2 regions of the Streptomyces sp. NPDC030838 genome follow, and region 2 is predicted to be linked to the other one. Evidence: riboswitches for the same ligand, from Rfam matches in the RefSeq annotation. Region 2 holds a riboswitch; the other holds the start of a gene.
The links. Region 2 has a riboswitch for glycine ahead of gcvT (glycine cleavage system aminomethyltransferase GcvT). Riboswitches for the same ligand answer to the same signal wherever they lie in the genome.

Region 1 (11,525 bases), on a different contig from region 2:
GTTTGCGAAGTTGTTCGGCAAGAGCGCGCGAGAGGGTAGCGACAGCAACGCGACCGCTCGCCATCGCGCACAGCCTGACGCGGAGGGCCAGCGCCCGCTGTTCCGGGACCAGGTGGCTGGTCCGGGCGGTGACATTTCGGGAGGCCAGGGCGCGCCGTCTGTTGACCCTGCCCAGTCCGGCGGCATAGGTTTCGGGCAACCGTCAACCTCAAGTACGGGTGGAGGGTTTTCCTCTGGTCCGTACGCGTCCAATGCCCCGGCGGGGCAGCCGCGGCAGGAGGATCCGTCCATGTCGGTCCTGGTGTGTACGAGGTGCGGTAACCGCAACGCGGAGAGCAGCCGCTTCTGTTCCCACTGTGGCGCGCCGCTGCGGGCGGGTGCGGAGCGTCCGTCGGAGACGACCTCCACGATCTCCATCAGCGGCCTGGAGGCCTACGACGCCGAGGCCACCGGTCAGACGCCGATGCCGACGCTCTCCCCGGAGGCGCAGGCCGCCGTCGACGCGCTGCCGCTGGGCTCCGCGCTCCTGGTGGTGCGCCGGGGGCCGAACTCGGGCAGCCGCTTCCTGCTGGACAGCGACCTGACCACGGCCGGGCGTCATCCGCAGAGCGACATCTTCCTGGACGACGTCACGGTCTCCAGGCGGCATGTGGAGTTCCGTCGCAGCCCGGACGGCTCGTTCACGGTGGCCGACGTGGGCAGTCTGAACGGCACGTATGTCAACCGTGAGCGGATCGACCAGGTCGCGCTGTCGAACGGCGACGAGGTGCAGATCGGCAAGTACCGACTGGTGTTCTACGCCAGCCGGCAGGGCATCTGACCCTCCCCCAGACGCAGTCCGGGGGGAACCCCAGGGAAGGTCCATGCTTCGAACACCGAGCGGCGGTGCCGGGAACGGTACCGCCGCCGCGGACAGTGGGCTGATGAGCATCGGCACGGTGCTGAACGTGCTGCGCGAGGAGTTTCCCGAAGTCACCATCTCCAAGATCCGTTTCCTGGAGTCGGAGGGGCTGATCGAGCCGCAGCGGACCCCGTCGGGGTATCGCAAGTTCAGCGCCGGTGATGTCGAGCGTCTCGGCCATGTCCTGAGAATGCAGCGGGACCACTATCTGCCCCTCAAAGTGATCCGTGAGCACCTCGACGCGATGGAGCGGGGCGAGGAGGTCCGGCTTCCCACGCTCGGCAGACAGCGGGACGGCGAGGCCGTGCCGGAGCCTGCCGAGGGGCCCACGGCGGTCCGGATCGGGCGGGCGGAGCTGCTGGCCGCCGCCGGGATCGACGAGCACCAGCTCGCCGAGTGGGAGGCGTACGGGCTGATCACGGCCCTGTCGGACGGGGTGTACGACGCGGAGACCGTCACCGTGGCGACCCTGGTCGCCGAGCTGGGGCGGTTCGGGATCGAGCCGCGGCATCTGCGGCTGATGAAGGCCGCGGCCGACCGTGAGGCCGGGCTGGTGGACCAGGTGGTGGCCCCGCTGAAGCGCCACCGCAACCCGCAGACCAGGGCGCTCGCCGAGGCCCGGACCAAGGAGCTGGCGGGGCTCACGGTGAAGCTGCACGCGGCGCTGGTGCAGATCGCGCTCGGGGTGCGGCTGCCCTGAGCTGGGGCGAGCAGCCCGGGAGGGCGGTTCGGACAGGGCCGCGGAGGATGTCCGGCGGGTCCGTGGAGGATGTCCGGGGGGTCCGCGGGCGGCCGGATCGGGCGCCTGAAGTCGGCCCGACTACCCAAACGTCCCGAGCACGGCCTAGGGTTGCTGTGTGAACGAGCTCGATGTCGTAGGTGTCCGGGTCGAGATGCCCTCCAACCAACCGATCGTGCTCCTGCGTGAAGTGGGAGGCGACCGTTACCTCCCCATCTGGATCGGGCCGGGGGAGGCGACGGCGATCGCCTTCGCCCAGCAGGGCATGGCCCCCGCGCGACCGCTGACCCACGACCTGTTCAAGGACGTGCTGGAGGCCGTCGGCCAGGAGCTCACCGAAGTGCGCATCACGGACCTGCGTGAAGGCGTCTTCTACGCGGAGCTGGTCTTCGCCAGCGGGGTCGAGGTGAGCGCCCGTCCTTCCGATGCCATAGCGCTGGCCCTGCGCACCGGAACGCCGATCTACGGCAGTGACGGGGTGCTCGACGACGCCGGTATCGCGATTCCGGACGAGCAGGAGGACGAGGTGGAGAAGTTCCGCGAGTTCCTCGACCAGATCTCGCCCGAGGACTTCGGCACCAGCAGCCAATGAGGCGGGGTGGTTCGGCGGGTCCTCGGGCCGGTCGGGCCGTGCCTCGTCACAGCACGCCATCGGCACGTGCCGGTGGCGAGTGAGAGCGTCCTGCGGCTCCCGCCGAGAGCATTCGGCTAGCCTTTCCCCGCGGTGGGGTACGGGAAACCACTCCTAGGGTGATTATCACTCGGCGTGCCGAGTGTGGCGATCGTTGACGCACCCTTGGTGACTGCCTACCGTCGAGAAGGCAGGTCAAGGACGGAGGTCGGCGTGAGAAGCAGCGGCGACGGTACGGCTGGGGGTGCCCCCGGACGCAGTCTGGGGGAGAGCGGTCCGTACCCGCTTGGGCGGGCGGCCGGTCACGCTGCACCGCGGCCGATGGCTGTGCCCGGCGGCGGAGGGGCGGCGTCCGAGGCGACCGAGGAGGTCGGCTACCGAGGTCCGACGGCCTGCGCGGCCGCCGGCATCACCTACCGGCAACTGGACTACTGGGCACGTACGGGCCTGGTCGAGCCGAGTGTGCGGCCCGCCTACGGGTCGGGGACCCAGCGGCTGTACAGCTTCCGGGACGTCGTCGTCCTGAAGATCGTCAAGCGGTTCCTCGACACCGGCGTGTCGCTGCAGAACATCCGCACCGCCGTTCAGCATCTGCGGGAACGCGGCTTCCGCGATCTTGAGCGTATGACGCTGATGAGCGACGGCGCGACGGTGTACGAGTGCACTTCGCCGGACGAGGTCCACGCTCTGCTCCAGGGCGGCCAGGGCATCTTCGGGATCGCGGTCGGCGTGGTGTGGCGGGATGTCGAGAGCGCGCTGTCCCAGCTGCACGGGGAGCGTATCGACACCGGGGAGACACTGGTCGGGCACAATCCGGCCGACGAGCTGGCACGCCGGCGCAACCGCGCGGTCTGAGGCGGTCGCGGAGTGATCCGGCTGGTTCGCAGAGTGTCGTAGGCTCAAGCGCTTTCTGAGGTGCAGGGACGGTTCTGCGGCCGCATTGTCAGTGGTGTGGTGCAGCATCGGAAATGTGAGAACCGCGCCCACGATCCTGCATCTCGACATGGATGCCTTCTTCGCCTCGGTGGAGCAGGCGTCGAAGCCGAGCCTGCGCGGAAAGGCCGTCATCGTGGGCGGGCTGGGGCCGCGCGGTGTGGTCGCCACCGCCTCCTACGAGGCCCGGGTCTTCGGGGTGCACTCGGCGATGCCGATGGCCCAGGCGCGGCGGCTGGCGCCGAACGCCGCGTACCTCACGCCGCGCTTCGGTCTCTACCGGTCGATCAGCGAGCAGGTGATGGGGCTGCTCAGGTCCCTGTCGCCGCTGGTGGAGCCGTTGAGCCTGGACGAGGCCTTCGTCGATCTGGAGGCCGGGGACGCGGCCTGGGACGCGGAGTCGGCGCGGCTGGCCGGGACGAAACTGCGCGCGGACATCCGGGAGGTGACCGGGCTGACCGGGTCGGTGGGGCTGGCCGCCTCCAAGATGCTCGCGAAGATCGCCTCAGAGCAGGCCAAGCCCGACGGTCTGGTGCTGATCGATCCGGGCATGGAGCGGGCGCTGCTCGGGCCGATGCCGGTGCGGACGCTGCCGGGGGTGGGTCCGGCGACCGGTGACCATCTGCGGCGGGCCGGCATCACCACGGTCGAGGAGCTGGCCGAGGCGGGCGAGGACGAGCTGGTGCGGCTGCTGGGCAAGGCCCACGGGCACGCGCTCTACGCGATGGCGCTGGCGCGGGACGAGCGGCCCGTGGTGGCCGAGCGGGAGGCCAAGTCGGTGTCGGTGGAGGACACCTACGACGTGGACATCCACGACCGGGTCCGGGTGGGGCTGGAGGTGCAGCGGCTGGCGGACCGGTGTGTGCGGCGGCTGCGCGGCGCGGGGCTGTCGGGGCGGACCATCGTGCTGAAGGTGCGCCGGTACGACTTCTCCACGCTGACCCGCTCCGAGACGCTGCGCGGCCCCACGGACGACCCGGCGGTGGTGCGGGAGGCCGCGGCACGGCTGCTGGAGTCCGTGGACACCACGGGCGGCGTCCGGCTGCTCGGCGTCGGCGTCAGCGGTCTCGCGGACTACACGCAGGAGGATCTGTTCGCCCAGGCGGCGGGGGAGCGGGAGGACGGGCCGGTGGAGGAGGGGACCGAGGAGCAGGCGCCGGTGGCGGTCGAGCAGACCGAGCGGCGGTGGCCGGCGGGCCATGACGTCCGGCATGCCGAGTACGGGCACGGCTGGGTGCAGGGCAGCGGGCTCGGGAGAGTGACCGTGCGGTTCGAGACCCCGGATTCGGAGCCGGGGCGGGTGCGGACGTTCCGGATCGACGACCCGGCGCTGGAGCCGGCCGAGCCGTTGCCGCTGGTTCCGCGGGTTCCGCTGGTTCCGCGAAGACCCGGCGAAGGCAGGGCACCGGCGGACGGGCCCGCGGACGGTGCCGGGGTGATGCCCGGGGTGAGCGGCTGACCGGCGGTGCGGCCGGGCGCGCTCGGTGGGTGAAGCCGGTGGTCGCGCGACTCGGCCCTGCCGGGGCTGCTCACCCCGGGGTCTTCAGGGCTCGTCCGTGCCCGCCAGCTTGCCGAAGTCGCGGTCGGGGAGCGGCGGCGGGGACGCGATGTCGAGGCCGTAGTGGTGGTAGAGCTGGAGTTCCTGCTCGGGGGAGAGATGGCGGCCCACGCCGAAGTCGGGGGCGTCCTTGATCAGGGCGCGGTCGAAGGGCACGTGGAGGCTGCCCTCGATCAGTTCGCTGGGTTCGAGGGGGACGAAGGCATCCCTGCTGAACAGCCCGGTGCGTATGGCGGCCCACTCCGGAACGCCGGTCGCGTCGTCGAGGTAGACCTCGTCGATGGTGCCGATCTTGGTGCCGTTGCGGTCGAACGCCTTGCGGCCGATCAGGTTGCGCGGATCGATATCGGTCTGCACGGGCCCTCCACGTGGTCGCAACTCATCCGTAAGCACTACGAAAGAGCACATTGGTGAACCCGGCCACTCGAACGCCTGGGCATTGACCTCGCTGGTAGGCTGACAGCGGCTGCTGACCCCGTGCGGGAGAGTCCTCCGAAGTGATCGGAGGCGCCGAAGGAGCAAATCCTCCCCGGAATCTCTCAGGCCCACGTACCGCACGGACGAGGTCACTCTGGAAAGCAGAGCGGGTGTCGACGGCTTCCGCTCTCACCGACGGTGAAAGCCGGATCCCTCTGGGGCGATCCGGTGAAGCTCTCAGGTTGAGATGACAGAGGGGGAGGCCGTCGGGGCACCCGCGCCGTGGTGCCCCTCGAAGGTCGCGTCAGACCAGGAGGCCTCCGCAATGACCGCCCATCGCATTCCGCTCTCCGAGCTCGAACAGGGCATTCCGTTCGAGCAGCGCCACATCGGGCCCGACCAGGAGGCTCGGGCCAAGATGCTCGCGCAGGTCGGCTACGGCTCGCTGGACGAGCTCACCGCCGCCGCGGTCCCGGATGTGATCAAGAACGCCGACGCCCTCGACCTGCCGGGCGCGCGCAGCGAGGCCGAGGTGCTGGCCGAGCTGCGGTCGCTGGCCGACCGCAACCAGGTCCTGGGCTCCATGATCGGCCTCGGCTACTACGGCACCTTCACGCCGCCCGTCATCCTGCGCAACGTGATGGAGAACCCGGCCTGGTACACGGCCTACACGCCGTACCAGCCCGAGATCTCCCAGGGGCGGCTCGAGGCCCTGCTGAACTTCCAGACCATGGTCGCCGACCTCACCGGCCTGCCGACCTCCGGCGCCTCGCTGCTGGACGAGGGCACGGCCGCCGCCGAGGCGATGGCGCTGTCCCGGCGCATGGGCAAGAACAAGAAGGGCCTGTTCCTGGTCGACGCGGACGCGCTGCCGCAGACCATCGCCGTGATCCAGACCCGCGCCGAGCCGACCGGCGTCGAGGTCGTCGTCGCGGATCTGTCCGAGGGCATCCCGGCCGAGCTGGACGGGCGGGAGATCAACGGCGTCCTCGTCCAGTACCCCGGCGCCTCCGGTGCCGTACGGGACATCAAGGCGGTCATCGACCAGGCGCACGAGCGGGGTGCCCTCGTCACCGTCGCCGCCGATCTGCTGGCGCTGACGCTGCTGAAGTCGCCCGGTGAGCTGGGCGCGGACATCGCCGTCGGTACGACGCAGCGGTTCGGTGTGCCGATGGGCTTCGGCGGGCCGCACGCCGGTTACATGGCGGTGCAGGAGAAGATGGCGCGCAGCCTGCCCGGGCGGCTGGTGGGCGTGTCCGTGGACGCCGACGGCAACAGGGCGTACCGCCTCGCGCTGCAGACCCGTGAGCAGCACATCCGCCGCGAGAAGGCGACCAGCAACATCTGCACCGCGCAGGTGCTGCTCGCCGTGATGGCCGGGATGTACGCCGTCTACCACGGCCCGGAGGGCCTGAAGGGCATCGCGCGGCGCACCCACCGGTACGCGTCGATCCTGGCCGCGGGCCTGGCGAAGGGCGGGGTCGAGGTCGTCCACGGTGCCTTCTTCGACACGGTCACCGTGCGGGTGCCGGGCCGGGCCGCCGAGGTCGTGGCCGCCGCGCGCGAGAACGGCGTCAACCTGCGGCTCGTCGACGGCGACCTGGTGTCGATCGCCTGCGACGAGACCACCACGCGGGTCCAGCTGGGCGCCGTATGGACCGCCTTCGGCGTCGAGGGCGACGTCGAGGCGCTGGACGCGACCACCGAGGACGCGCTGCCGGGCGGGCTGCTGCGCGCCGATGACTTCCTCACCCACCCGGTCTTCCACCAGCACCGCTCCGAGACCGCGATGCTGCGCTACCTGCGCCGGCTCGCCGACCGCGACTACGCGCTCGACCGGGGCATGATCCCGCTGGGCTCCTGCACCATGAAGCTCAACGCGACCACGGAGATGGAGCCGGTCACCTGGCCGGAGTTCGGCCAGCTGCACCCCTTTGCGCCCGCCGAGCAGGCGGAGGGCTACCTCACGCTCATCCGCGAGCTGGAGGAACGTCTCGCCGAGGTCACCGGCTACGACAAGGTGTCGCTCCAGCCGAACGCCGGTTCGCAGGGCGAGCTGGCCGGCCTGCTGGCCGTACGCGGCTACCACCGGGCCAACGGCGACGAGCAGCGCACCGTGTGCCTGATCCCGTCCTCCGCGCACGGTACGAACGCCGCGAGCGCCGTCATGGCCGGCATGAAGGTCGTGGTCGTCAAGACCGCCGAGGACGGCGAGATCGACGTAGACGACCTGCGGGCGAAGATCGAGCAGTACCGCGACGAGCTGTCGGTGCTGATGATCACGTATCCCTCGACGCACGGTGTGTTCGAGGAGCACGTCTCCGACATCTGCGCGCAGGTGCACGAGGCGGGCGGCCAGGTGTACGTCGACGGTGCCAACCTGAACGCGCTGGTCGGGCTGGCGAAGCCGGGCCACTTCGGCGGCGACGTCTCGCACCTGAACCTGCACAAGACGTTCTGCATCCCGCACGGCGGCGGCGGTCCCGGCGTCGGCCCGGTGGCCGTCCGCGAGCACCTGGCGCCGTATCTGCCGAACCACCCGCTCCAGCCGGCGGCCGGTCCGGAGACGGGCGTCGGCCCGATCTCGGCCGCGCCGTGGGGCTCCGCGGGCATCCTGCCGATCTCCTGGGCGTACGTCCGGCTGATGGGCGGCGAGGGGCTGAAGCGCGCCACGCAGGTGGCGGTGCTCAGCGCCAACTACGTCGCCAAGCGCCTCGAGCCGCACTACCCGGTGCTCTACACCGGTCCGGGCGGGCTGGTCGCGCACGAGTGCATCATCGACCTGCGCCCGCTCACCAAGGCGACCGGCGTGAGCGTCGACGACGTCGCCAAGCGGCTCATCGACTACGGCTTCCACGCGCCGACCATGTCGTTCCCGGTGGCCGGGACGCTGATGATCGAGCCGACCGAGTCCGAGGACCTGGCCGAGCTGGACCGGTTCTGCGACGCGATGATCGCCATCCGCGCGGAGATCGAGAAGGTCGGTTCCGGCGAGTGGCCCGCCGACGACAACCCGCTGCGCAACGCGCCGCACACCGCGGGCGCGCTCGGCGGGGAGTGGGAGCACGCGTACAGCCGGGAAGAGGCCGTCTTCCCGGGCGGGGTCTCCGCCGCCGACAAGTACTGGCCGCCGGTGCGCCGGATCGACCAGGCGTTCGGTGACCGGAACCTGGTGTGCTCGTGCCCGCCGCTGGACGCGTACGAGGACTGATCCCTCGCGGATCCCTCGCGTGCGGGGCTCCGCTTCGGCCCGGACGGCCGGGGCGGGGCCCTTTTCGCTGCCCTGGGGCGCGCTCAGGCGGGGTACGCGTGCGTCTGGGTGGCCTTGACCGTGGCCCAGACCTCGGCGCCGGGGTGCAGGTCCAGCTCCGCGGCGGCGACCGTGGTGAGGTCGGCGGCCAGCGGGAGCTCGCCGGTGAGGGCCACGCGGATCTGGTCGCCGTGAGTCTCCAGGCCGGTGACCGAGCAGCGCCAGAGGTTGCGGGCACTGGAGCCGGCGGGGCGCTCTCGGTAGAGGGTGACCGCACCCGGGGGGAACGCGACGAAGACCGGGCCGGTGAGGTCTTCGGTGGTGGTGATGGCGGGGCCGGCGTCGAGGCGGACGGTGTGGCCGTCTGCGCGGCCCTTGTAGAGGTTCAGGCCGACCAGCTGGGCGACGTAGTCGGTGCGGGGGCGGCGGGCGATCTCGGCCGGGGTGCCCTCCTGGACGACATGGCCCTGTTCGACGACCACCAGCCGGTCGGCCAGCACCATCGCGTCCAGCGGGTCGTGGGTGACCAGGACGGCGACCGCTTCGAAGTCGGCCAGGTGGTGGTGGAGCTGGGCCCGGACGTCGAGCCGCGTACGGGCGTCCAGGGCGGCGAGCGGTTCGTCCAGGAGCAGCAGCCGGGGGCGGGTGGCCAGGGCGCGGGCCAGAGCCACGCGCTGGGCCTGGCCGCCGGAGAGGCGGCGCGGCTTGGCGCCGGCGTGCTCGGCGAGGCCCATGCGGTCCAGCCACGCGGCGGCCTGGGCTCGGGCCTCCGCCTTGGTCGCGCCCTGGCAGCGCGGGCCGAACGCCACGTTGTCCAGGGCGGTCAGGTGCGGGAAGAGCAGATAGTCCTGGAAGACGACGCCGACCGGGCGGGACTCGGGTGGCGTACGGTCCAGTGCGACGCCGTCCAGACGGAGATGGCCGCCGGTGAGCGGGGTGAGGCCGGCCAGGGCGCGCAGCGCGGTGGTCTTGCCGGCGCCGTTCGGGCCGAGGAGGGCGAGGACGTCGCCGGGGGCGGCGGTGAGGGTGATGTCCAGGCGGAAGCCTTCTCCGCGGTCGACGGTCAGGTGGGCGTCCAGGCCGTTGTTGTGTGTCGGGTTGTGGGTGGGCATCCGGCCTTCGGCCGGATTGGGGTTCCCACCCGCACCGCCCGTGCGGGTTTCGTTGTCGGGTGCGGGTGGCCCCTGTGGGGGCTTGGCGCCGTCGGCGGCTGACGGGCCGTCTTCGGTGTTCGGGGTGCCGCTCGTGGGTGTGTTGTTCTCGGTCATGTGGCTCTCATCCAGCGGTCCCGCAGGCCCGCCAGGACCGCGATGGACACGGTCAGGAGGACCAGGCTGAGGGCGATCGCGGCCGCGGGGTCGTTCTGGAGGGCCAGGTAGACGGCGAGCGGCATGGTCTGGGTGCGGCCGGGGAAGTTGCCCGCGAAGGTGATCGTCGCGCCGAACTCGCCGAGGGCGCGGGCCCAGGCCAGGACGGCGCCCGCGGCGATGCCGGGGGCGATCAGGGGCAGGGTGACCCGGCGGAAGGCGGTGAAGCGGGAGGCGCCCAGAGTGGTGGCGGCCTCCTCGTAGCGCCGGTCGGCGGCGCGCAGCGTGCCCTCCACGCTGATGACCAGGAACGGCATGGCGACGAACGTCTCTGCCAGGACGACCCCCGCCGTGGTGAACGGCAGTGTGATGCCGAACCACGCGTCCAGCCACTGCCCGACGACGCCGTTGCGGCCGAGCGCGAGCAGCAGCGCGACACCGCCGACCACGGGGGGCAGCACGAGCGGCAGGGTCACCAGGGCGCGGACCAGGCCGCGGCCGGGGAACTCCGTGCGGGCGAGCAGCCAGGCCAGCGGGACGCCGAGGACCAGGCTGAGCGCGGTCGCGGCCGTGGCGCAGATCAGGGACAGCCGCAGCGCGTCCCACACCTCGGGGCTGGTGAGCTGCTCCGGGAGGTCGCGCCAAGGGGAGCGGACGAGCAGGGCGATCAGCGGGACCAGGAGGAACGCCAGGCCGAGGAGGGCGGGGACCAGGAGGGGCAGCGGCACGCCCCGGGCGCCCCTCGGCCGCCCGCGCGTCGGCTTCTCCTGGCTAGTGGAGCTCATGGCTTGAGGAACCCGGCTTCGGTCAGCACCCGCTGCCCCTCGGCGGAGCGCACCAGCGTGACGAAGGCCTTGGCGGCCTCAGCGTTGGGTGCGTTCTTGAGCAGGGCGATCGGGTAGTCGTTGATGGCGTCGGCCGACTCGGGGAACTCCACGCCCTCCACCTTGTCACCCGCGGCCCGCACGTCCGTCCGGTACACGACGGCCGCGTCGGCCTCCTTCAGCTCCACCTTGGTCAGGGCACCCTTGACGTCCTGCTCGTAGGAGACGGGGGTGAGGTCGAGTCCGGCGGCGTCGAGAGCTTTCTGCGCGGCGGCGCCGCAGGGCACCGTCTCGTCGCACAGCACGACCTTGAGGCCGGACTTGGTGAGGTCCTTGAGGGAGGAGATCCTGTCGGGGTTGCCCGGGAGGGTGGCGATCTCCAGCTGGTTGCGGACGAAGGTGACCGGCTTGCCGGCCGTGCCGTCCTGGTCCGTCACGAGGGCCATGGTCTTCGGGCTCGCGGCGGCGAAGACGTCGGCGGGTGCGCCGTTGGTGATGCCGGCGGCGAGGCCGTCGCTGCCGCCGAAGTTGAAGCTGACCTTGGTGCCGGGGTGCTGCTGCTCGAACTCCCTGCCCAGCTTCTCGAAGCTCTCCTTGAGAGAGGCGGCGGCGAAGACGGTGACCGTGCCGGAGAGCTTCGGGGATCCCGAGGCGCCGGCGGTCGCGTCATCGGAGGACGACGAGCAGGCGCTCACCGCGAGCAGCGCCGCGGTGCCCGCGCCGGCGATGCGCAGGGTCCGGCGGGCGGTAGGGGTCATCTCGGGGCCACTCCTCGGTCGTCCATGCGTGCTCAACGCCGATCATAGTGACGCAGGTGCGAGCCGTATGTCTCCTGGAGCATCGCATGAGCAAGCCTACGACCCGATGCAGGCATGCATGTACGTTCGTACGGAGGGAGCGGGGTCTCAGGTGCGGTCGATATGGACATTCGTCGACTTCACCCGCGCGGTGGCCTCCATGCCCAC
Region 2 (11,525 bases):
GGTTGCCCCGAAGCCCCCCGAAGCCCCCGCCCTCAGCCCGTGAAGCCGATCCGGTGCAGCGTGTCCGCCGCGTCCCGGTCCAGGAGGACCGCCGAGGCGCAGCCGCGGGGCAGGTCGCCGTGTTCCACGGCGTGGAGGAGGCGGGTGGCGGCGGTGCGGTGGCGGAGGAAGGCGTAGCGGGAGACGCCGCGGCCGCGGGCGCGCTGGCCGGCGAGGGCCTGTTCGGGGGTGACGTCGAGGAGGAGCAGGTGGAGGGTGCCGCCGCGGCGGGCCGCCTCGCGGGCCAGCCAGCGGCGCACCCAGGCCTGCGTGCCGCAGTCGTGGACGACGACGCCCTCGCCGGTGCGCAGGGCGCGCCGCAGCCCGGCGTAGTGGGCGAGGCGGACCAGGGGGCGGTAGACCGCGTAGGGCAGCCAGGGCGGCATGCGGCGGTCCCAGCGGTCGCGGGTGTCCTGGGAGTCGACGCGCCGGGCGCCGCGCACCGTGCGGCGCATCAGCGTCGACTTGCCGCTGCCGGGCAGGCCCGTGACCACGGCGAGGTCCTTGGGCCCGAAGAGCAGGGCGCGCGGGCTGCGGCCGGCGCGCTCGCGCAGGTCGCGGACGACGGGGGACGGCAGCGGGGCGCACGCCTCCCCGGCCGGGACGGCCGGCTGCCGGGGCACCGCGATGCCGGTGGTGGTCGCGTACGCCGTGGTCCTGTTCACCGTGATCGTCCTCCCTGGGGCGGTTCACGTGTTCCCATGCCCGTCGAGTGTAAAGAGAAGGTAATTCGAGATGTCTCGTGTTTTCGTACTCGTACCGCCACAGAGCGGTTACAGATGCGGTCTGCCACGATCCGGCCCGGCGTGCAATGATGTCCGCGCCAACTGCATACCGGCCGTTTGAATCCGCGCGGGAGAGTCCCCGGCAGCCGTGTCGCCGGGGCGCCGAAGGAGCAAGTCCCTCCCTTGAATCTCTCAGGCCCCGTTACCGCGCGGGCGAGGCACATCTGAAAAGCGGGCCGCCCCCTTCCTCCGGAAGAGGCGTGGCTCCACCCAAGGTGCAAGCCGTGATCGTCCCTGTGGCGGTCGTGGCGAACCTCTCAGGTTCCGATGACAGATGGGGAGGACCTTTCCTCGCCCGTCATGCGTTCATGCCCTGGGAGACGACCGACCGATGAGCAGTACCGAATCCTCAGAGAAGCGCCGCACCGCGCTCGATGCCCTGCATCGGTCGCTGGGCGCGACGATGACCGACTTCGCCGGCTGGGACATGCCGCTGCGCTACGGCTCCGAGCGCGACGAGCACAACGCCGTGCGCACCAGGGCCGGGCTCTTCGATCTCTCCCACATGGGCGAGATCACCGTGACCGGGCCCCAGGCCGCCGCCCTCCTCAACTATGCCCTGGTCGGCAACATCGCCTCCGTCGGCGTGGGGCGGGCCCGCTACACCATGATCTGCCAGGAGGACGGCGGCATCCTCGACGACCTGATCGTCTACCGCCTGGCCGAGACCGAGTACATGGTCGTCGCCAACGCCTCCAACGCCCAGATCGTGCTCGACGCGCTCACCGAGCGCGCCGCCGGCTTCGACGCCGAGGTGCGCGACGACCGGGACGCCTACGCCCTCATCGCCGTCCAGGGCCCGGCGTCCCCGGAGATCGTCAAGAGCCTCACCGACGCCGACCTCGACGGCCTCAAGTACTACGCCGGGCTGCCCGGCACCGTCGCCGGCGTCCCCGCGCTGATCGCCCGCACGGGCTACACCGGCGAGGACGGCTTCGAGCTGTTCGTGAAGCCGGAGCACGCCGTGGAGCTGTGGCAGGCGCTGACCAAGGCGGGCGAGGGCGCGGGCCTGGTCCCGTGCGGTCTGTCCTGCCGGGACACCCTGCGCCTGGAGGCGGGCATGCCGCTGTACGGGCACGAGCTGAGCACGTCCCTCACTCCCTTCGACGCCGGGCTCGGCCGAGTGGTCAAGTTCGACAAGGAGGGTGACTTCGTCGGCCGCGAGGCGCTCGCCGAGGCCGCCGCGCGCGCCGAGCAGAACCCGCCGCGCGTGCTGGTCGGGCTGATCGCCGAGGGCCGCCGCGTCCCGCGCGCCGGGTACGCCGTGGTCGCCGGCGGCGAGGTGATCGGCGAGGTCACCTCCGGGGCGCCCTCCCCGACGCTGGGCAAGCCGATCGCCATGGCCTACGTCGACGCCGCGCACGCCGCACCGGGCACCCCCGGTGTCGGCGTGGACATCAGGGGCAGTCACGAGCCGTACGAGGTCGTCGCGCTCCCCTTCTACAAGCGCCAGAAGTAGCCACCGAGCGCAGTTCCGACGTGACGCCGCGCACATCTGTGCTGCTCACGCACGGTTCCGGCAGTCCCCCATTCATCACCACTCCCCCGCGTACAGGAGAATTCAGGCCATGAGCAACCCCCAGCAGCTGCGCTACAGCAAGGAGCACGAGTGGCTGTCGGCCGCCGAGGACGGCGTCGCGACGGTCGGCATCACGGAGCACGCGGCCAACGCGCTCGGCGATGTCGTCTTCGTGCAGCTCCCCGAGGTCGGTGACACGGTGTCCGCGGGCGAGACCTGCGGCGAACTGGAGTCGACCAAGTCGGTCAGCGACCTGTACTCCCCGGTGACCGGCGAGGTCACCGAGGTCAACGAGGACGTCGTCAACGACCCGTCGCTGGTGAACTCCGCCCCCTTCGAGGGCGGCTGGCTGTTCAAGGTACGCGTCGCGGAGGAGCCGGCCGACCTGCTCTCCGCCGACGAGTACACCGAGTTTTCCGCCGGCTGAGGAGTCGTAGACGTATGTCCGTCCTGAACACGCCCCTGCACGAGCTCGACCCGGACGTCGCCGCCGCGGTCGACGCCGAGCTGCAGCGCCAGCAGTCCACCCTGGAGATGATCGCCTCCGAGAACTTCGCCCCGCTGGCGGTCATGGAGGCCCAGGGCTCGGTCCTCACCAACAAGTACGCCGAGGGCTACCCCGGCCGCCGCTACTACGGCGGCTGCGAGCACGTCGACGTCGCCGAGCAGATCGCCATCGACCGGGTCAAGGAGCTGTTCGGCGCCGAGTACGCCAACGTGCAGCCGCACTCGGGCGCCTCCGCCAACCAGGCGGCGCTCTTCGCCCTGGCCCAGCCCGGCGACACCATCCTGGGCCTGGACCTGGCGCACGGCGGCCACCTCACCCACGGGATGCGGCTGAACTTCTCCGGCAAGCAGTTCGACGTGGTCGCGTACCACGTGGACGAGTCCGGCCTGGTCGACATGGCCGAGGTCGAGCGGCTCGCCAAGGAGCACCGCCCGAAGGTGATCATCGCGGGCTGGTCGGCGTACCCGCGGCAGCTGGACTTCGCCGAGTTCCGCCGGATCGCCGACGAGGTCGAGGCGTACCTGTGGGTCGACATGGCGCACTTCGCGGGCCTCGTCGCGGCCGGTCTCCACCCGAACCCGGTGGAGTACGCGGACGTCGTGACGTCCACCACGCACAAGACGCTCGGCGGCCCGCGCGGCGGCATCATCCTGGCGAAGAAGGACTTCGCGAAGAAGCTGAACTCCTCCGTCTTCCCGGGCTTCCAGGGCGGCCCCCTGGAGCACGTGATCGCGGCCAAGGCGGTCTCCTTCAAGGTCGCCGCCTCGGAGGACTTCAAGGAGCGCCAGCGCCGTACAGTGGAAGGCGCGCAGATCCTCGCCGAGCGGCTGACCGCCCCGGACGCCCGCGAGGCCGGGATCAACGTCCTGACCGGCGGCACCGACGTCCACCTCATCCTGGTCGACCTGCGCGACTCGGAGCTGGACGGCCAGCAGGCCGAGGACCGTCTCCACGAGGTCGGCATCACCGTCAACCGCAACGCGGTCCCGAACGACCCGCGTCCGCCGATGGTGACGTCCGGCCTGCGGATCGGCACCCCCGCCCTCGCCACCCGCGGCTTCACGGCCGAGGACTTCCGTGAGGTCGCGGACGTGATCGCACAGGCGCTGAAGCCGTCCTACGACGTCGAGGCGCTCAAGTCCAGGGTCACCGCCCTGGCGGACAAGCACCCGCTCTACCCGAGCGTCGGCAAGTAAGCACCACCCCGTGCGGGGCACCCCACCGGGTGCCCCGCCACCACCCGCATTGAGGAGTCTGACGTGGCCATCTCGGTCTTCGACCTGTTCTCGATCGGCATCGGCCCCTCCAGCTCCCACACGGTCGGCCCGATGCGCGCTGCGCGCATGTTCGCCCGCCGGCTGCGCAACGAGGGCCTGCTGGACTCGGTCGCCTCCGTCCGCACCGAGCTGTACGGCTCGCTGGGCGCCACCGGCCACGGCCACGGCACCCCCAAGGCGGTGCTGCTCGGCCTGGAGGGCGACTCGCCGCGCACGGTCGACGTGGAGACGGCGGACGAGCGGGTGGAGACGATCAAGTCGGATCGCCGCCTGAAGCTCCTGGGTGAGCACGAGATCGCCTTCGACTTCGACGCGGACCTGGTCCTGCACCGCCGCAAGACGCTGCCGTACCACGCCAACGGCATGACCATCTGGGCGTACGACGCGGCCGGCACCGAGCTGCTGAGCAAGACGTACTACTCGGTGGGCGGCGGCTTCGTCGTCGACGAGGACGCGGTCGGCGCGGACCGGATCAAGCTCGACGACACGGTCCTGAAGTACCCCTTCCGCACGGGCGACGAGTTGCTGCGCCTCACGAAGGAGACCGGCCTGTCGATCTCCGCCCTGATGCTGGAGAACGAGCGGGCCTGGCGGACCGAGGAGGAGATCCGCGCGGGCCTGCTGGAGATCTGGCGGGTCATGCGGGAGTGCGTGGAGCGCGGCATGTCCCGCGAGGGCATCCTGCCGGGCGGGCTGCGGGTGAAGCGCCGGGCCGCGACCACCGCGCGCAAGCTGCGCTCCGAGGGCGACCCGCAGGCCCTCGCGATGGAGTGGATCACCCTCTACGCGATGGCGGTGAACGAGGAGAACGCGGCCGGCGGACGCGTGGTAACCGCCCCGACGAACGGCGCGGCCGGCATCATCCCGGCGGTCCTGCACTACTACATCAACTTCGTGCCCGGCGCCGACGAGGACGGCGTGGTCCGCTTCCTGCTCGCCGCGGGCGCGATCGGCATGCTCTTCAAGGAGAACGCCTCGATCTCCGGCGCCGAGGTCGGCTGCCAGGGCGAGGTCGGCTCCGCCTGCTCCATGGCGGCCGGCGCGCTCGCCGAGGTCCTCGGCGGCTCCCCGGAGCAGGTGGAGAACGCCGCCGAGATCGGCATGGAGCACAACCTCGGCCTCACCTGCGACCCGGTCGGCGGCCTCGTCCAGATCCCGTGCATCGAGCGCAACGGCATGGCCGCGGTGAAGGCGGTCACGGCGGCGCGGATGGCGATGCGCGGCGACGGCTCCCACAAGGTGTCCCTGGACAAGGTCATCAAGACGATGAAGGACACCGGCGCGGACATGTCGGTGAAGTACAAGGAGACCGCGCGGGGCGGGCTGGCGGTCAACATCATCGAGTGCTGACCGCACACGCCGCTGGACGTCTCCGGGTCAGCCGCGGAACTCCGGCTTGCGTTCCGGTGACGCCTCCGTCAGTGCCTTGCGTACCTGCTCGGCTCCGGCCCGCAGTCCGTACACCGGGGTGTCGGGCTGCTGGCGCCAGGACTCGTCGAGGCCACCCGCGTCGACCGTGTCGAAGCCGAGCTCGTCGATGAGGGCCCGCACCTTCCGCTTGGCCGCCTCGTCGTCGCCGGCGACCGGGAGGGCCATCCGGTCCGGGTCACCGGCCGGGCGCGGGCGGTCGAGGATGTCCTGGGCGTAAGTGCCGTTGAACGCCTTGATCACGGGGTGCCCGATGCGGCGCTCGGTCCAGCGGCTCTCGGTGATGCCCTCGTCCTCGATCTCCGCGATCCGCCCGTCCCGCTGCCGCGGGTAGTAGTTGCCGGTGTCGATGACGGCGACCCCGTCGGCCGCCTCGTCGAGGAGGCCGGCCGGCAGATCCGGCACCGCCTTCACCGGGATCGTGACGACGACGATCTCGGCGCCGCGCGCCGCCTCCTCCACCCGCACGGGCGTCGCCCCCGTCTCCTCGGCGAGCGCGGTGAGGGTGTGCGGTCCACGGGAATTGGCGACGGAGACGTCATGGCCGAGGGCGGTGAGCCGCCGGGTGAGATTGCCGCCGATGTTGCCCGCGCCGATGATGCCGATCTTCATGGCCGGCCCTTCCGGAGTCGATGTTCCTGCCGTGCGGTGTGACGGGGATCAACGGCGGAGCCGGGCGGGCTATTCCACCGAGCCTGGTGAGCCGGTGCCCAGCCACTCATTTCCCGGCCCGTGAGGTCAGCAGCGCCAGCGTCTGCTCCAGCTCCCGCCGCAGCACCTCCGCCGCCGCCTCCGCGTCCCCCTCCTCGATCGCCCGGACGAGTGCCGCGTGGGTGTCGTCGCCCCGGTGTCCGGGTCCTGCTCGCGCAGCCCGGTCAGGGCGAGCAGGTCGATCAGGCCGTCCCGCAGGGCGGGGCTGAACTCGGCGAACAGGGAGCCGAGGAGCGGGTTGTGCGCGGCGGCGACCACCGCCGTGTGGAGCGCGATGTCGGCGTCGACGAAGGCCGGGTCGTCGGCGGTGGCGGCGGTGCGGCGGCCCTCCAGGGCAGCCCGCAGCGCCGCCACGTCCTCGTCGGTGCGGCGGTGCGCGGCCAGCCGGGCGGCGTGCACCTCGACGGCCATACGGACGTCGTAGACATCGGTCACCGCGGCGCGGCGCAGCCGGGTGGGCCAGTCCTCGACGGGTTCGGTGGCGATGACGAAGACGCCGGCGCCCTGCCGGGGCCGTACCAGCCGCGCGCTCGCCGGGCGTGCACCGCTTCGTCTGCACGCTGGAGGCCGGCGACCGCACGGGCGACTACGAGGGCACGGGCACCGGACCGCTGACCGCTTTCGTCGACGCGCTGGCCGGCGCCGGGTTCACGGTCCGCGTCCTGGACTTCTCCGAGGACGGCCCGGCCGCCTACGCCGAGTGCGAGGTGAACGGCACCACGGCCTGGGGCGCCGGAGACGGCCCAGCGGCCCCCGTCCGGGCCGTGCTGTCCGCGGTGAACCGGGGGGTCCGGTGACGGAGGTCCTGCGCGCCGCCGACGTGCACGTCGTGCGGGAAGGGCGGCCGATCCTCCAGGAGGTGTCTCTCACCGTCCGGACCGGCGAGCACTGGGCGCTGCTCGGCGCGAACGGCGCGGGGAAGTCGACGCTGCTCGGCCTGCTCGGCGCCCGCGTCCACCCGACCCGGGGCACGGTGGAGGTGCTGGGCCGCCGGCTGGGCCGCGTGGACCTGCGGGAGCTCGGCACGTACGTCGGTCATGTCGACCCCCGCCATCCGCTGACCGAGCCGCTGCGCGTGCGCGACGTCGTCCTCACCGGTGTGACCAACTCGGTGGCGCCGCTGCCGCGGTGGCGTCCGACGGCCGCGCAGGAGGAGCGCGCCGACCGGCTCATCCGGACGCTGGGGCTGGCGGACCGTCGCGACGCCCGCCGGCCCACCCTCTCGCAGGGGCAGCGCGGCCGGACGCTGATCGCCCGGGCGCTGATGCCCGAGCCCCGGCTGCTGCTCCTCGACGAACCCGCCACCGGGCTGGACCTGCCGGGCCGGGAGCGGCTGATCGGCGCCCTGGAGGAACTGCGCCGGGAGCATCCCCTCCTGGCGACGGTCCTTGGTCACCCACCACCTGGAGGAGCTGCCGCCCGGCACCAGCCACGCCCTGCTGCTGCGCGAGGGCCGGGCGCTGGCCGCCGGCCCGGTGGCGGAGGTGCTGACCGGTGACGCGGTCGGCACGTGCTTCGGCCTGCCGCTGGACCTGGACCGGCACGGCGGCCGGTGGAGCGTGCGGGTCCGGCGCCGGGCATGACGAAGGGGCGCGCGCATCCCTGGCCGGGGATGCGGGCGCCCCCGCGGCACGCGTCACTTGTTCAGGTGGGCCCAGAACTCGTCGAACGACAGCAGCTTGTCGCCGTTGAGGTCGCGGCTGGCGATGATCGCCTCGGCGACCGCCTCCGTGACGTTCCAGTCGCCGCCCTGGGCCAGGGCGGTCCTGAACTCGGCAGCGGTGATCTGGCCGTCCCCGTCCGTGTCGATCCGCTCGAACTGCTTGCGTGCTTCCTCGATGTCGGCCACCGATCCGCCCCTCTTCGTCATACTTCGCTGCGTGGTGCTGTCGCACTGACGCAGGTCAGATTAACTGCCCGCCCGAGCGCGCAGTGCGGCGACCACCCAGGCGAACTCCTCCCGGTGCGGCGGCATGGGCGTGCCCTTCAGCACGCCGAGCAGTTCCCGGTAGCGGGCCAGCCGGTCGTTGGACGCCGACTCCATGCGGGCGAGGACGGCCGCCCGGTCCGCGTCGCCGAGCAGTTCGCGCAGCACCTCGTCGGCCGCCGGTGACTCCGGGGCGATCCCCCGCTCCCGGGCCGCCCCGGCCAGCTGCACCAGGCGGCGGGCGAACCACAGGGACGCCCCGGCGGGGGTCTCCTGCCCCCGGTCGGCCGCGTTGAACTCGGCGACCGCCCGCATCTCGGCCCGGAACGCCGGGTCCTGGAGCATCTCGGCCAGCTCCACCCAGGCGTCCACCTGCTCGGGTGTCGGGTCGTCCGGCAGGTCGGCGGCGGTGTTCCGCATCCGCTCCAGAACCACCGGGTCCGCGGTGTCCAGACCCTGGAACATCTCGTCCACGAACTCCTCGACGATCCGCCTCCGCTCGGCGGCCGACAGCCGCGCCAGCTTGTTCATGAGTGTCGTCTCCTCTGCGGTCGAGCCGCGTCGCGCCACGGTCGACAGCACCGCGCGGGTCACCCTCAGGGACCGGATCTGCGCGTCCAGCGCCGCCACATGGGCCGCCGCGACCTCCGCGACCGTCCGCTCCCCGGCCAGCACCCGGCGTACGTCGCCCAGTCCGAGGCCCAGTTCACGCAGGGTGCGGATCAGCTCCAGGCGGGCGGCGGACTCGGCGTCGTAGAGCCGGTAGCCGCCCGCGGAACGGGTGACCGGGGTCAGGACGCCCTCGTCGGACCAGTAGCGGATGGTGCGCACGGTCAGTCCGGTGGCCCGGGCCAGCTCGCCGATGGTGAAAAGTCCGGTGCCGTCGTCGATCATGTCTGCGAGTGTGGGCCTTCCAGTGGGTGGAGACTCAAGGAGCGCGCGGTGGGGCAGACCCTGCGGGACATTCTCGACGCGGCGGCGCGAGGCGTCTTCCCTCCGGCGGACGGCGGGACGACCGTGGTGCCGCAGCATGGCGACCGGGACGCGGGGGTGATGTCGTTCACCGCGCACTCGGTGGTCTTCACGGACGAGGACCCGGGCTGGGTGTACGACACGCTGGGCGCCCTGGACTGCGATCCGCTCGCCGCGACGATGAACCCGAGGTTCCTGGCGGCCTTCCTGGAGCGCACCGGGCGGACGACCGAGACCATCGACGCGCTCCTGGTCGGCACCCCGCTGCCGGGCGAGCCGCCGCTCGCGCTACGGGAGGTCGACTCGGAGCATCCCCGTATCGCCTACGCCCGCAGGCGCCGCGACGACGTGCGCGCCTGGGCGGCCGAGGGCGCGGTCCTGGTGAGCGGACGCGGGGTCGCCGGGCGGCTGGAGGTGTCCGTGGAGGTGGACGAGGGGGTACGGCACCGGGGGCTGGGGCGGGCTCTGGCGACGGCGGCCCGTCACCTGGCCGACGAGCCGGTGTGGGCGCAGATCGCGCCGGGGAACGCCCGCAGCGTACGGGCGTTCCAGGCTGCCGGTTATCGGCAGGTGGGTGCGGAGGCGCTGCTGCGCCGGGTGCGGTGACAGCACCGGTCGCGCCGGCCCGGCCGGCGTCGGCTCAGCGGTCCGCCACCCGCATCTCGAACCAGGTCGTCTTGCCGCGCGGCAGGAGGTCGACGCCCCAGCGGTCGGAGAGCTTGTCGACGAGGAAGAGGCCCCGGCCGCTGACGTCCAGTTCCTGGACCGGCATCAGACAGGGCAGGCCACGGGACGGGTCGCGGACCTCGATGCGGATACGGCCGCGCAGGCGGCGCATGCGGAGGCCGAAGACCCGGGCGCCGGTGTGGCGTACGGCATTGCCGACGAGTTCGGAGACGAGTAAGACGGCGTCCTCGGCCATCTTCGGGGTCAGTCCCCACTGGCGCAGGACCACCACCTGGGCGAGCCGACGGGCCGTCGCCGCGGACTCGGGACGGGACGAGAGCGAGACTTCGCGCTCTGCCGGGTTGCCGTACAACTCCAGTGCCTTGAGCGCCTGTTCGTCCTCGACCGCCGGCGACCAGCGCGCCGCGGTCGCACGGCCGCGTCCCCGCGGCTGTTCGATGCCCTCCAGCCCCGCCATGCCCCCATCATGGCCGCCCGGCGCGCCCTCCGGGGCCGTTCCGGGGGAATACGCCCCCCGCACGCCTTCACTCCGCGCGGTCCGATCGGCATATGCCGGGGGCAGAGCGGATCCGAACACAACCTTGCTGACCTGCAAAGACGGCTCGATCGACGGCAAAGGACGGGCTCCCTCGACAAGACAGGCTTAAGGTCGCCTTAAGGCTTCCATAAACCGCCCCTTCGAGGGACCCAGATCAGACTTCGCGTCAATTACACGTCCACCAGGCCGTGTTCACCGTCCCAGCGCTCAGCGGAACTTCGCCTTGCCCGGGCCCTCCTCCACGAAGCTGCGCATCCCGATCGCGCGGTCCTCCGTGGCGAACAGGCCCGCGAACCAGTTGCGCTCCACGGCCAGGCCCGTCTCGATGTCGGTCTCCAGACCCGTGTCGATCGACTCCTTCGCCGCGCGCAGCGCGATCGCCGGACCCTGCGCCAGCTTCGCCGCCCACGCGTGTGCCGCCTCGTACACCTCGTCGGCCGGCACGACCCGGTCCACCAGGCCGAGCGCCAGCGCCTCGTCGGCCTTCACCTGACGGCCGGTGAAGATGAGGTCCTTGGCCTTGGAGGGGCCGATCAGCCGGGCCAGCCGCTGGGTGCCGCCCGCGCCCGGGATCAGGCCGAGCAGGATCTCCGGCTGGCCCAGCTTGGCGTTCTCCCCGGCGATCCGGTAGTCCGCGCACAGCGCCAGCTCGCAGCCGCCGCCCAGCGCGTACCCGGTCACCGCGGCCACCACCGGCTTGGGGATGCGGGCCACCGCCGTGAAGGAGTCCTGGAGGGCGCGGGCGCGCAGGACCATCGCGGTGTGGTCCATCTCCTGCATCTCCTTGATGTCCGCGCCGGCCGCGAACACCTTCTCGCCGCCGTAGATCACCACGGCGCGCACGTCCTCGCGGCGCGTGGCCTCCTCGGCGAGCTCCTTGAGCCGGTCCTGGGTGGCCACGTCCAGCGCGTTCATCGGCGGGCGGTTCAGGCGCAGGGTGCCGACGCCGTCCGCGACTTCGAGTTCCACGGTCATGCAGGCAGGTTAACGCGCATTAACGACTACGGGCCCGGTGCGGTAGCTCACACCGGGCCCGCCCACGATCAGCGCCTCACGCCTTCCACTTCTCCCACGACATGTTCCAGCCGTTCAGGCCGTTGTCCGGGTCGATGATCCGGTCGTTGGAGTTCTTCA

Region 1: linked by a shared signal. The riboswitch ahead of gcvP (aminomethyl-transferring glycine dehydrogenase) and the one ahead of gcvT (glycine cleavage system aminomethyltransferase GcvT) in region 2 are both predicted to bind glycine.

What each region holds. Positions count from the first base shown of each region.
Region 1 covers NZ_JBVIED010000021.1:5,820-17,344, forward strand. The annotation lists gene ACZ42A_RS37020 (FHA domain-containing protein) at 1-820, shown strand, start outside; gene ftsR (transcriptional regulator FtsR) at 864-1,601, shown strand; gene ACZ42A_RS37030 (bifunctional nuclease family protein) at 1,759-2,232, shown strand; gene ACZ42A_RS37035 (MerR family transcriptional regulator) at 2,485-3,126, shown strand; gene ACZ42A_RS37040 (DNA polymerase IV) at 3,242-4,663, shown strand; gene ACZ42A_RS37045 (PRC-barrel domain-containing protein) at 4,748-5,119, opposite strand; glycine riboswitch at 5,233-5,327, shown strand; gene gcvP (aminomethyl-transferring glycine dehydrogenase) at 5,505-8,390, shown strand; gene ACZ42A_RS37055 (ABC transporter ATP-binding protein) at 8,474-9,541, opposite strand; gene ACZ42A_RS37060 (ABC transporter permease) at 9,694-10,521, opposite strand; gene modA (molybdate ABC transporter substrate-binding protein) at 10,518-11,318, opposite strand; gene ACZ42A_RS37070 (TOBE domain-containing protein) at 11,466-11,525, opposite strand, start outside.
Region 2 covers NZ_JBVIED010000008.1:333,090-344,614, forward strand. The annotation lists gene ACZ42A_RS22580 (AAA family ATPase) at 33-704, opposite strand; glycine riboswitch at 883-982, shown strand; glycine riboswitch at 984-1,108, shown strand; gene gcvT (glycine cleavage system aminomethyltransferase GcvT) at 1,156-2,283, shown strand; gene gcvH (glycine cleavage system protein GcvH) at 2,393-2,770, shown strand; gene glyA (serine hydroxymethyltransferase) at 2,785-4,047, shown strand; gene ACZ42A_RS22600 (L-serine ammonia-lyase) at 4,111-5,478, shown strand; gene ACZ42A_RS22605 (NADPH-dependent F420 reductase) at 5,506-6,168, opposite strand; partial or broken gene ACZ42A_RS22610 (FadR/GntR family transcriptional regulator) at 6,275-6,801, opposite strand; partial or broken gene ACZ42A_RS22615 (2-isopropylmalate synthase) at 6,804-7,064, shown strand; partial or broken gene ACZ42A_RS22620 (ABC transporter ATP-binding protein) at 7,061-7,850, shown strand; gene ACZ42A_RS22625 (EF-hand domain-containing protein) at 7,904-8,116, opposite strand; gene ACZ42A_RS22630 (MerR family transcriptional regulator) at 8,177-9,088, opposite strand; gene ACZ42A_RS22635 (GNAT family N-acetyltransferase) at 9,137-9,772, shown strand; gene ACZ42A_RS22640 (ATP-binding protein) at 9,807-10,310, opposite strand; gene ACZ42A_RS22645 (enoyl-CoA hydratase/isomerase family protein) at 10,599-11,366, opposite strand; gene ACZ42A_RS22650 (L,D-transpeptidase) at 11,443-11,525, opposite strand, start outside.